4 regions of the Mesobacillus sp. ABV4_180 genome follow, and region 4 is predicted to be linked to each of the others. Evidence: riboswitches for the same ligand, from Rfam matches in the RefSeq annotation. Region 4 holds a riboswitch; each other region holds the start of a gene.
The links. Region 4 has a riboswitch for S-adenosylmethionine ahead of metK (methionine adenosyltransferase). Riboswitches for the same ligand answer to the same signal wherever they lie in the genome.
Positions count from the first base shown of each region.

Region 1 (3,020 bases), 270 kb from region 4:
AATGTCTCAATTCCCAGATTGAATTGGAAAGCACTCTGAGGGCTAATAGATGGCCCGAGATCACGGAGAAGCTGGACCCTGGCCTTTACAATGTATGCAGCAGCTCCAATGGCTTCGCTATACACGATATTATGATAACTTCCATCAGGTTCGTTGAAACCCGGGAATTTAGGAGACTTCCAATCAAATTTACCTCCATCCACAATGATGCCGCCAAGGACGGTACCATTGCCTAACAGCCATTTCGTTGCGGAATGGATGACAATGTCCGCTCCATGTTCGATCGGACGGCATAGAAATGGAGTTGCAAACGTGTTATCTATAATCAGCGGAACGCCGGCTTCATGGGCGATGTCAGCGACAGCCTCGATATCCAAAACCCTTAAACTAGGGTTCCCGATTGTTTCCGCGAAGACAGCTTTTGTGTCAGGAGTAATGGCTTTCCTAAAGTTTTCCGGGTTTTCAGGATCAACAAAATGAACCTTTATGCCGTATTTTGGCAGTGTAACAGCAAATAAATTATAGGTTCCACCATAAAGGTTGGAAGCTGCAACGACCTCATCACCAGCATGCGCAACATTGAGAATCGACAGTGTGATGGCAGCCATGCCGCTTGAAAGCGCAAGGGCTCCAACTCCCCCCTCAAGGAGGGCAACTTTTTCCTCAAGAGCTGTCACAGTCGGGTTATGTATCCTTGAGTAAATATAACCTGACTCTTTCAAAGCAAATAAATCCGCTGCATGGTCTGTGTTCTCAAATTGAAATGCATTGCTCGAATAAATAGGCAACGCCCTGGCACCAGTAACTGGGTCCGGTGACTGTCCTCCATGAACCCCAATAGTTTCAATTTTGTAGTTCTTTTGTTCATTCGCCATTTTCATCTCTCCATTCAAAAAATAATTACGGAAAGCTGATACAAAAAAACCTCTTCTTAAAGAAGAGGTTCATTTATCATCTCTCCTTATCTTTTCAGAGCCATACACTCTGCTGGAATTGGCACCGTGTTTCACAACCGGTTGCCGGGCATCATTGGGCCAGTCCCTCCGCCTCTCTGGATAAGAATATTCAATTGGAGTTTTTTTGCGTTAAAGTGATAATAGCACGCAGCAGATCACTGGTCAAATATTATTTTGATTTTTCTGATAAAATTTTATACAGGTATCGGCCTTGCAAGGTAGAAGATTGATTCGATAAGCAACTGGGATCGAAATGGACAATTTAAATAAAAGTAATTTAATCGCACCCCTTGGCGGAGTTTGATTTCGCCATCTAATAATTGAATCAGGAATTCATGCTTCCCCGAGATTGTTGCCTGAATATCAGTCTGTTTGTCACATCCATCTGCAAATGTGACATTCCCGTCTTTAAAAACAAGGTGGAAATCACCTGTTTCAGCCTCGATTTTCAAACAAAGGTCCAGTTTTTTGACTAATTCCATCATATGCTTCTTCGTGTGGATTTCATTCATAAACTCTTCGATTCGTTCGTACATACCGATCAACTCCCTGTCTTACATATTCCTTGAAAGCAGGGGAAAGACCTCTATAAATCCTTCGACAAATAGTTCATAATATGCGGTTTTCGCAAGTAGAAATACACAAAAAGACAATGCCAATTGTTTTTCGGCATTGTCCTTCATTTCCCGAGAAATATGTCAAAAGAAATCAAGCTGATCCTTTAGACTGTTAACCTTTTAAGCTTGTCAAAAAGATACGGGACGGATTGGAAGGCATAGATTTTCTCCTGCACCTCTCCCTTATTTAAAACAATAAGGCATGGAACACTTTCAATTTCAAATCGCTCTGCCATATCAGGCAGGTAATTTAAATCGGCCTTTCCCGAAGGCATTTCAGGAAGCAACTGCTCGATCACCGATAGCATCTTACTTGCTACCTGGCAGGTTCCGCACATTGGCGTGTAAAAATAAAGATACCCTGTTTCCCCTTCTGCTAAGAAAGCTTCCAATTGGGCCTTTGTCCAATCTTTCATCTACAGTCATCCTTTTTCTAAGTACTCTGTATGAACATCGATATTTGCTCCAATTAAAACTGTAGCTAGATGGTTTTCCGGTGCCGTTGCAACTTCCCTGTACATTTTATCAATGTAGAGATGGTTGGCTTCGGGAAATTCCCGTTTAAATTGCTTTCGCAGTTTTTCACCGGATGCATCCGCATCCACAAGGATATATACATCTTTATCAAAAAGGGAATCAATTAGTTCATCGAGTTTCGAAACACCAATCGTCCCATTTGTACAGATGATTTCAACAGATTCTTTTAGCACGGCTTGCACTTTCTTCTTGTCTGACGAGCCTTCCACTATGATCACCTTGTGATTTTCGTCCATCGCCATAACCACCTATGCACCAGATAATAATTGCTTTACAACATTATAAACATTATTAAATAAATTGTGCTGGTATGTACATATTTCTATTGTCACTGTTTTTGAATTAGAATGCAAAAATTAAGACTAGCATATAAGAAAGCGCAAGCGCCTTGGTCAGCCCCGACAAGCGCTGGAGGGCCGACCGGTGAAGTCGTTCTTTGACTTCACCTGAGCGGACCGAAATCGAAAAGTATAGCCGACTGTCCAGAAACGCAGAAACTGGAAACTCCGACAAAGAAGCGCTTATTGCTTCTGCCGGCGGAGTTGAAGTTTCGGAGTTTCTAGGAGGCGAAACTAGACAACTTCTCGAGGGGCTACGCGCTGAAGCTGGATTAAGATAACCAAATGTAATTATCCACAACTAAACCATTTTATAATTTCCAGGTGTACAACAAAAAAGCAGCGACATGGCCGGCCGCTGCTTTTGCTTAACACCAGCCGCCTTCATCACAATCAGTATACCGAGGTTCTGATTGGTCCGGCACTGATACATGCTGGTAAATCCTATTCTGTTCAGACACATAATGATGACCCAATTCAAGTTTAATTCCATCTGGAAGCTGGATCTTCCCGATTGGTTCATTTTCAAGATAGAGTTGAACTTCTCCATTTTCCAATTTTCCTGTTACCCG
Region 1 covers NZ_JBSWTJ010000001.1:925,728-928,747, reverse strand. Annotated here, with positions in the region: gene ACXAEA_RS04520 (O-acetylhomoserine aminocarboxypropyltransferase/cysteine synthase family protein) at 1-875, opposite strand, end outside; SAM riboswitch class I at 959-1,062, opposite strand; gene ACXAEA_RS04515 (SCP2 sterol-binding domain-containing protein) at 1,151-1,492, opposite strand; gene ACXAEA_RS04510 (thioredoxin family protein) at 1,678-1,989, opposite strand; gene ACXAEA_RS04505 (toprim domain-containing protein) at 1,996-2,352, opposite strand; gene ACXAEA_RS04500 (hypothetical protein) at 2,547-2,729, shown strand; gene ACXAEA_RS04495 (YusG family protein) at 2,817-3,020, opposite strand, start outside.
Region 1: linked by a shared signal. The riboswitch ahead of ACXAEA_RS04520 (O-acetylhomoserine aminocarboxypropyltransferase/cysteine synthase family protein) and the one ahead of metK (methionine adenosyltransferase) in region 4 are both predicted to bind S-adenosylmethionine.

Region 2 (3,020 bases), 1.2 Mb from region 4:
GGGACGTTGTCCGCCTTCAGCAAGTGTATAATGGTGTTACTGTTTGGGGATCTACTCTGGTTGCTAAGGTTGATGAAGCAGGAGTTCTTCAAGTATTAAGTGGTACTGTCAGCAAAGAGCTTAGCAGCAAGCTTGTAAAAGCAGCGAACAAGAAATCTCAAAAAGATGCGATTGCCTTAGCTGAAGCTGAATTAGGCTTTAAACCAGCTTATGAACAAACGCCTTCTGCAGAGTTAGTCGTGTACCCAACAGCTGATAAAGCTGTATACGCATACCATGTTACTTTGAACTTTTTAAGCCCTGAACCAGGCAATTATCAATATTTCATAAATGCAGAAACAGGCGATATCATCAATAAATACAATGCAATCGACACAGCAGGTAAAACAAACCCATCTCTGGCTGGTACAAATACTGTAGGATCTGGTGTAGGTGTACTTGGTGATACGAAAACTTTGAACACCCTTCTATCAAGCGGAGCTTATTACTTACAAGATAATACTCGCGGCAATGGCGTATTTACCTATGATGCGCAAAACCGCCAGAGAACTCCAGGTACCCTTTGGAAAGATGCTGACAATCTCTTAAATGCAACGTATGATGGTGCAGCGGTTGACGCTCATTACTATGCAGGTCTGACATATGACTACTACAAAAACGTCTTTAACCGCAATTCATATGACAATAATGGTGCAGCGTTGAAATCAACTGTACATTATGGAAGAAATTACAACAACGCGTTCTGGAATGGACAGCAAATGGTTTATGGCGATGGCGATGGTGCTACATTCATCCCTCTTTCAGGAAGCCTTGATGTTGTTGCTCACGAGCTTACCCACGCGGTAACAGATTTCAGTTCAGACCTTGTTTACCAGTATGAATCAGGAGCATTGAACGAAGCGATTTCTGATATCTTCGGAACACTTGCCGAATTCCATGATAATAACAACCCTGATTTTGAAATCGGTGAAGACATCTATACACCTAACAAAGCTGGTGATGCCCTTCGTTCAATGAGCGATCCGACTAAATACGGCGATCCTGACCACTATTCTGTTCGATATACAGGAACTTCCGACAATGGCGGCGTTCACATTAACAGCGGAATCATCAATAAAGCTGCGTACCTTCTGAGCCAGGGCGGAACACATTATGGAGTGACGGTCCCAGGAATCGGCAATGAAAAAATGGGTGCAATTTTCTACCGTGCAAACACAGTGTATTTTACATCTTCTACGAACTTTAGCCAGGCAAGAGCAGGATTGGTACAAGCCGCTAAAGACTTGTATGGGGCAACTTCTGCAGAAGCAACAGCAGTAGGCAAAGCATTTGATGCTGTAGGTGTAAATTAATAGTTTCCGATTTTAGAAGGGTGGCTCTATTAGGGAATGGAGCCACCCTTCTATTTCTGTACCATCCATTTTCTTAAGTCTATACTGCTGCTTAATTTGAACTTTATTCCTTTAATAAAGTGATTGACATATCCAACAATCACATGTAATATTTAGAGAAATTTAATTTTTTGAAAATTTAATATTTCTTATCAAGAGAAGCTGAGGGTTCTGGCCCTGAGAAGCTTCAGCAACCTTCAACCATTTGTTGAAAAGGTGCTAATTCCAGCAAGTTTTCTAACTTGGCAGATAAGAAGAATGGCTATTTCGTATTAAAGTCTTCTTCTTAAAGAAGGCTTTTTTGTTTTTTTTTCACTCTGCTCAAGGAAGATTTCCTTATAATTCTAAAGCTTATCCTCAAGATTTTCTTGATTAAGAGAAATATAATTTATCAACCGGGAGTGAAAACAATGACAAAAATCGATACGAAACTGGCTCAGCTTGGAAACAGAAGTGAATCTGCAACCGGGGCTGTGAATACCCCCATTTATTTAACTACTGCATACCGTCATGAAGGTATTGGTCAATCAAGCGGATATGATTATATTCGTACAGGTAACCCAACAAGGGAAGTTCTTGAGAAAGCAATCGCTGATCTTGAGGAAGGCGATCGCGGATTCGCCTGCAGTTCAGGCATGGCCGCAATTTGGACGATTCTTTCATTATTCCAGCATGGTGATGAATGGATTGTCTCAAATGATTTATATGGAGGTACTTACCGCCTTCTCGGGCAAGGGTTTAAAAAATGGGGTTTGAATAGTACATATGTAGACATGGGTGATTTGAATTCAATTGAAGCCGCCATCACGCCTAAGACGAAAGCGCTCTTTGTCGAAACACCGACAAATCCATTGATGGAACAGGCAGACATTGAGGCTATTGCTAGGATCGCAAGTACTAATGGACTATTGTTGATTGTTGATAACACCTTTTATACTCCCCTGCTGCAAAAACCATTGTCATTAGGAGCAGATATTGTTATTCACAGCGCTACTAAATATCTTGGCGGCCATAATGATGTGCTAGCAGGCCTAATTGTTGCAAAGGGAAATGACATTTGTGAAGCGTTATTCCTCCACCATAATGGTGGTGGTGCTGTTCTAAGTCCATTTGATTCCTGGCTTTTGATCAGGGGCATGAAAACATTGTCATTAAGAATGGAGCGTCATGAGCGAAATGCAATCAAATTGGTCGATTATCTTCAAAATCATAGTGCTGTAAAGGATGTACTCTACCCAGGCAAAGGCGGAATGATTTCATTCAGGATTAAGTCCCCTTCAATGGTCAATCCATTTTTACAAAGCCTGTCTCTTATCACCTTTGCTGAAAGTCTGGGCGGTGTTGAAAGCTTTATCACCTACCCTGCTACCCAGACACATGCAGATATCCCTGCAGAAATCCGCGAACAGACAGGAGTTTGTGACCGGCTTCTTCGCTTCTCGGTTGGAATTGAGAATACTGAAGATTTAATTGATGATTTGGAACATGCTTTTCAACATGCAGGAAAGGAGGCAAATGTGTATGAGTGATTCTTATACCTTTGAAACCCAACTCCTTCATAACAGGCATAAAGTGGATCCTGCAACAGGAGGAGTCAGTGTTCCAATCCAGCATGCCTCCACATTTCAT
Region 2 covers NZ_JBSWTJ010000001.1:2,409,194-2,412,213, forward strand. Annotated here, with positions in the region: gene ACXAEA_RS12295 (M4 family metallopeptidase) at 1-1,352, shown strand, start outside; SAM riboswitch class I at 1,538-1,647, shown strand; gene ACXAEA_RS12300 (methionine biosynthesis PLP-dependent protein) at 1,802-2,920, shown strand; gene metC (cystathionine beta-lyase) at 2,913-3,020, shown strand, end outside.
Region 2: linked by a shared signal. The riboswitch ahead of ACXAEA_RS12300 (methionine biosynthesis PLP-dependent protein) and the one ahead of metK (methionine adenosyltransferase) in region 4 are both predicted to bind S-adenosylmethionine.

Region 3 (3,020 bases), 2.1 Mb from region 4:
GTCGATTGCCTGCCTGAAGGCTTTTCCGCCGCCCTGGGCTCCACCAGGATGCCCGTGGACACCGCCTCCAGCATTGATAATGGAATCCACTCCAAAATCTTTAACCAGCAAAGGGACCATTCCAGGATGGATACCCGCGGAAGGCACCGGGAAGGCTCTTTTGAATTGATCCACAACAGTCAGTGACTCGGCAATGGACAACGCCTGCTGCTTCTCAAGTGCGACACTTCCATATGGGGATGGGAAGAGAGAAAAATCTGCTCCAGCGTAGCGTACAAGTTTGCCTAGCAATAAAGAATGCGAGAAACCATATTCCTGTGCTGAAGTCAATGCACCACTTACTGCAGGATGTGCCATAATCGGGATACTGATTTCATCATCTTCTCTCAGTTCCTGCAGCACATCCAATCCGTAGGCAAAAACATTGAACAGCAGTGCATCCGCTCCCAGCTCTGACGCTTTCCTTGCTTTGTCCCTCAGCTGCGTGGTCCTTCCTGTCAGGTTGGCAGCATATAATGTTCTGTGTCCAGTAGTTTCATAGACATCATCGAGAACCTTTTTCCCTAAAGCGATCCTCTTCTCAAAAGGAGTAAGCTCATTCTCAAACAGGATTTCATCATCCTTGATCAGATCGACTCCTCCCAGGCTCTGTTCCTTTAGTTGTTCCAACAGGAAATCCAAATCGCGGCCGATTACCCCTTTGAAAATGCTCATCAATAAAGGACGGTGGTGAACACCTAGCTTCGTTCGAATTCCTTCAATTCCAAAACGCGGACCTGGAAAAGCTTTTTTCAGTTCGTCCCCAAAATCAAGATCTACTAATTTCACCTTGCCATCAAGAGATAACTTGCCAAATACCGTTGTGAGAATTGCCGGCAGGTCAGGCGAAAAATTGATTGCTGGATAAGCAATCTTAATGATTGCGACTGTTTCTGAATTTTCATCGAGACCTGTTCCTTCAACAGAAACGACTCTCCCTTTATGCTTTTTCAGCTGTTTTTGGTCCAGCTCAGGCAAGTCTGTCCAAGATCCCACTGTCAATCCAAGTGCAATTCCCTCTGCTTTTTTTTCTGGATTATGCTTAGCGTCATGGACTATATAAGTTGCTGTAATTTCACTCAAGTAGATCAATCCTTTCCAAAACTAAAACTTATTCAACAAGGGTTGAGGCATAAAAAAAACCTCTTCGAAAAGAAGAGGTTAGAAAATACACTAAACTCTTCTTATCTTTCAGCTTTCGCTGCAAGAATTAGCACCGTGCCCAGCATAATTGCTGGGTCGGTTGCCGGGCTTCATCGGGCTCGTCCCTCCGCCTGCTCTTGATAAGAAAATAATTTAATCAAGTTATTTAATTGGTTAAAGTAAATTTATTAATTAGGATTATGTCAGGTTCATAAATTAATGTCAACAATTTTTTTGAAAATTCCTAAGCTTTCAATTCGACTGACAGCTTCCTGCAATCTCTGTTCTGAAGTCAGCAATCCTACCCTTACAAAGCCTTCGCCGAACTCTCCAAATCCAACGCCAGGCGCCACAGCAATATGCGCTTTTTCCAGCAAGAAGTCAGCAAATACAACGGATGTAAATGGTTCGGGAACCTTTAGCCACGCGAAAAAAGATCCTTTCGGAGCAGTAACGCTCCAGCCGATTTTTGTCAGCCCCTCAATTAAAACATTCCTTCTGGATTCATATAAATCATTCAGTTCGGCAACACAGTCCTGTGGCCCTAGCAATGCTTCAGCTGCTGCTTCTTGGACTGCACCAAACAAACTGACATACATATGATCCTGAAGCAGGTTGATTGCCGCAATGACACTCTTATTTCCTGCTGCAAAACCAACACGCCAGCCGGCCATATTATACGTTTTAGATAAAGTATAGATCTCGATTCCGACATCCTTCGCGCCGTCTGATTGCAAAAAGCTGTATGGACGCTGTCCGTCAAAACCAATGCCTCCATATGCAAAGTCATGGACAATACAGATTTCATTTTTCCTGGCAAGTTCGATCGTTTCATCAAAAAAATCCTTGTCTGCTACGGCACCCGTAGGATTGTTTGGGTAGTTAAGAAACATCAGCTTTGCTTCCGATAGGACCTTTTCACCAAGCTCACTGTAATCGGGCAGGAAGCCCTTCTTTTCCCGCAGCGGCATCGTTACCATTTTCGCCCTTGCAAGTTCTACACCTGACCAGTAATCCGGGTAGCCTGGGTCAGGGACAAGAATAGTGTCCCCTGGATTCAGAAGGCATTGGGGAATCTCAACGAGACCTGCCTTGCCTCCAAAAAGGATTGCGATTTCCTCTTCAGGGTCAAGGTCGACCCCATACTCCCTTTTGTAAAACTCTGCTGCCGCTTCTTTTAAGGAGCGAATTCCCCTGAATGGTGAGTACCTATGGTTAATGGGATTTTCCGCTGCTTTCTTCAATTTTTCAACAATATGTCCCGGGGTCGGCTGGTCAGGGTTCCCCTGGCCAAGATTAATGATATCCGCCCCTTTTTCTGTGTAAGCCCCCACTTTTTGCACCAGTGAAGCAAAAAATTGCTTGGGAAGACTTTTCAGTAACTCTGATTGTTGGAATTCCATTTTTTCACCTGCTTAATAAGAAATATATTATTATTTAAAAATTTTAATTTGAAATTCTAGTCACAAATGATATAACGTAAATAGTAACTTGTAAAGATATAATTTTCTGAAAGTACGGCGGTGATGGACGATGAAATTTAAAATAGCTTGCCTGCAGATGGACATTGCATTTGGGAATATTGAGCAAAATTACAACACAGCCAGCAAACTGATCGATAAAGCCGGCTCCGAAAAACCTGATGTCATTGTTCTTCCTGAGCTTTGGACAACGGGCTATGATTTGGTTAATCTCCAAAAGACAGCAGATCCAGAAGCACAGGATGCAAAGTTTTTTTTCAAGAATACAGCACTTAAATACAATGCCCATATTGTCGGCGGTTCTGTCGCCAACAAAACGAAAGCGGGCATCGAAAACACGATGTTAGTAATCGACAA
Region 3 covers NZ_JBSWTJ010000001.1:3,260,412-3,263,431, forward strand. Annotated here, with positions in the region: gene mtnW (2,3-diketo-5-methylthiopentyl-1-phosphate enolase) at 1-1,122, opposite strand, end outside; SAM riboswitch class I at 1,221-1,329, opposite strand; gene ACXAEA_RS16765 (aminotransferase class I/II-fold pyridoxal phosphate-dependent enzyme) at 1,392-2,585, opposite strand; gene ACXAEA_RS16770 (carbon-nitrogen family hydrolase) at 2,716-3,020, shown strand, end outside.
Region 3: linked by a shared signal. The riboswitch ahead of mtnW (2,3-diketo-5-methylthiopentyl-1-phosphate enolase) and the one ahead of metK (methionine adenosyltransferase) in region 4 are both predicted to bind S-adenosylmethionine.

Region 4 (3,020 bases):
GACGGCGGAAGCCAAACTGGATGTGCTCATCATAAAAATAACCATCATCGTCCGGTCCGCGGTGGGAAATAATATCATTCATATTTTTAAACAGCTGCTTTTGGTCGCTGCTGAATTCCTGTGCTTTTTCATGTACACAACCGATAAAGCCACACATTATGTACTTCACCTTCTCCATTTCAAGACTAATTTATTGTAATCTTACTCTCAAAAAACATACCATCTAATACTACCATTAAACGCTAATATTTTGCAGTAAAATCTAAGGGAAATTTAAGGTAATACTTTATTTTACACCTTTTGAACCATATGCAAACATTCTCTACATCGATGAAAGCGGTAAACAAAAACCATTATGGTTTTGAACGGTTCGATAATTCGACGCAAAAAAAGAAAGGGAGTTACATATTTCTATGCAACTCCCTTATCATTTTATTTTCCTTCAGCTTGAGTGCGAAGTGCCTCAGCCTTGTCTGTACGTTCCCATGGAAGGTCAACGTCAGAACGGCCGAAGTGTCCATAAGCAGCAGTCTGCTTGTAGATTGGCTTGCGCAGGTCAAGCATGTTGATGATTCCTGCAGGACGAAGGTCGAAGTTGCTGTTTACAACGTCGATCAACACATCTTCGCTTACTTTGCCTGTTCCGAAAGTATCGATTGAAATAGATACCGGACGGGCAACGCCGATTGCGTATGCAAGCTGAACTTCAACTTTTTCAGCAAGGCCAGCAGCTACGATGTTCTTCGCAACGTAACGTGCAGCATATGCAGCTGAACGGTCAACTTTAGTAGGATCCTTACCAGAGAATGCGCCGCCGCCGTGACGAGCATATCCGCCGTAAGTATCAACGATGATTTTGCGGCCAGTCAGACCAGCATCACCCTGTGGTCCGCCGATTACGAAACGGCCTGTTGGGTTGATGAAGTATTTTGTGTTCTCGTCGATCAATTCTTTTGGTACAACAGGATTGATGACATGTTCTTTAAGGTTGCGCTGGATTTGCTCAAGTGAAACCTCTGGATGGTGCTGAGTTGAAATAACGATTGTATCGATGCGGATTGGCTTGTCGTTCTCATCGTATTCTACCGTTACCTGAGTTTTACCGTCTGGACGAAGGTATGGAAGGATTTCTTCCTTGCGCACTTCAGTCAGGCGGCGTGAAAGCTTGTGTGCCAAAGAAATCGGAAGAGGCATAAGCTCTTTCGTTTCGTTGCAGGCAAAACCGAACATCAAGCCCTGGTCACCAGCGCCGATAGCTTCGATTTCATCATCAGACATTTGGCCTTCACGTGCTTCAAGAGCCTGGTCAACACCCATTGCGATATCAGCAGACTGCTCGTCAATAGAAGTCAAAACTGCACAAGTTTCAGAGTCAAAACCGTACTTGGCACGAGTATAGCCAATCTCCTTAACTGTTTCACGAACGATTTTCGGAATATCTACGTATGTAGATGTAGTGATTTCCCCTGCAACAAGTACAAGGCCTGTAGTAACTGATGTTTCAGCAGCAACACGAGCGTTAGCATCCTTTGCAAGGATTGCATCCAAGATTGCGTCAGAGATCTGGTCACAAATCTTATCCGGATGGCCTTCAGTTACTGATTCAGAAGTGAACAAACGACGTTTTGTTGACATCTGATTTCCTCCCTCATTTATAAAAATAGATCGAGGCTGTCCCAATACAAACCTCGGTTTGATACGGTACTCATTCCCTATGTAGTATGAAATAAACGCTGAGTTTTTATTAGAAAAAAATGATTTAGATTCATGCTGAATGATCATTTCCTAATCTTACCCATGGGAGCAATGACACCAAAGAAGGCAGTCCAGCTGTTTTTTTACCAGCTGTGAACGGAAAAAAGCAATATAAAAAACCTCTCCAATTCATGAGGAAAGGTTTTGCTTCAATCCGCGCCTTTCGCTCTTATCGTTCAAGGGCAATTCCCTTGCGTCAGGTTAGCACCTTTGCCCGGAAAATGTCAGCAGTAAAACAGCTGTTTTTCTCGTTTGCAGGTTGCTGGGTTTCATTGGGCCTGTCCCTCCACCAGCTCGGGATAAGAGAGTATCCGTTCAAATCAAAATCATAACGAACCTATAATTACATGTCAATCATTTTCTCGTTGTTTTTGTCGATTGTTGTTGAAAGTTTTTTCCTAAGAATGTTTTCATAGATTTTTTCCCATTTATATTGAAGTAAATTCCTTTTTTGCATAAATAATGATGATTGTTTGTAAAAGATTTAAAACTATGTTAGTACATAGGTAAAAGGTTATTTTTTTAATTCATTAGTATAGACTAATTAAACTAATGTGTTATACTATTATCCGAGATGTAAACACTTACAAAATATTAAACTTGCAAGAAATGCGGAAGCGCCTTGGTCAGCCCCGACAAGCGCTGGAGGGCCGACCGGTGAAGTCGCTCTTTGACTTCATTGGGCGGACCGAAATCGAAAAGTATAGCCGACTGTCCAGAACGAAGAAACTGGAGACTCCGACAAAGAAGCGCTTTTTGCTTCTGCGGGCGGAGTTGAAGTTTCGGAGTTTCTAGGAGGCAACACTAGACAATTCGAAAAGCGGAGGCGACTGCCAACTCCGACAAGCGCTGGAGGGCCTGACAGTGAAGTCGCTCTTTGACTTCATTGGCAGGACCGAAGCGTCTCGAGGAGTTAGGAGCCGCAGCTAGACAAGCGTCTCGAGGGGCTAGGCGCTGGAGCTGGACATTTCTCAAAGTTGATATGAATTTTGAATCTATAAAAAAGGAAGGTATTCTCCGATGAATGTTGTAGGAATATCAAACGAACTTTCAGCTTTATTAAAAGGAAGCAATATACAGGTACAGCTATCTGTTCCCCAGCTTGTTGAAAAAGTACTGAACCGCAACGAAGGAGTACTGACTTCAACTGGCGCAGTCAGAGCAACAACTGGAAAATATACTGGCCGTTCACCCAAGGATAAATTCATTGTTGAAGAAGAAGCCGTAAAAGATAAAATTGACTGGGGATCCGTCAACCAGCCTAT
Region 4 covers NZ_JBSWTJ010000001.1:1,198,422-1,201,441, reverse strand. Annotated here, with positions in the region: gene asnB (asparagine synthase (glutamine-hydrolyzing)) at 1-157, opposite strand, end outside; gene metK (methionine adenosyltransferase) at 433-1,635, opposite strand; SAM riboswitch class I at 1,922-2,061, opposite strand; gene pckA (phosphoenolpyruvate carboxykinase (ATP)) at 2,776-3,020, shown strand, end outside.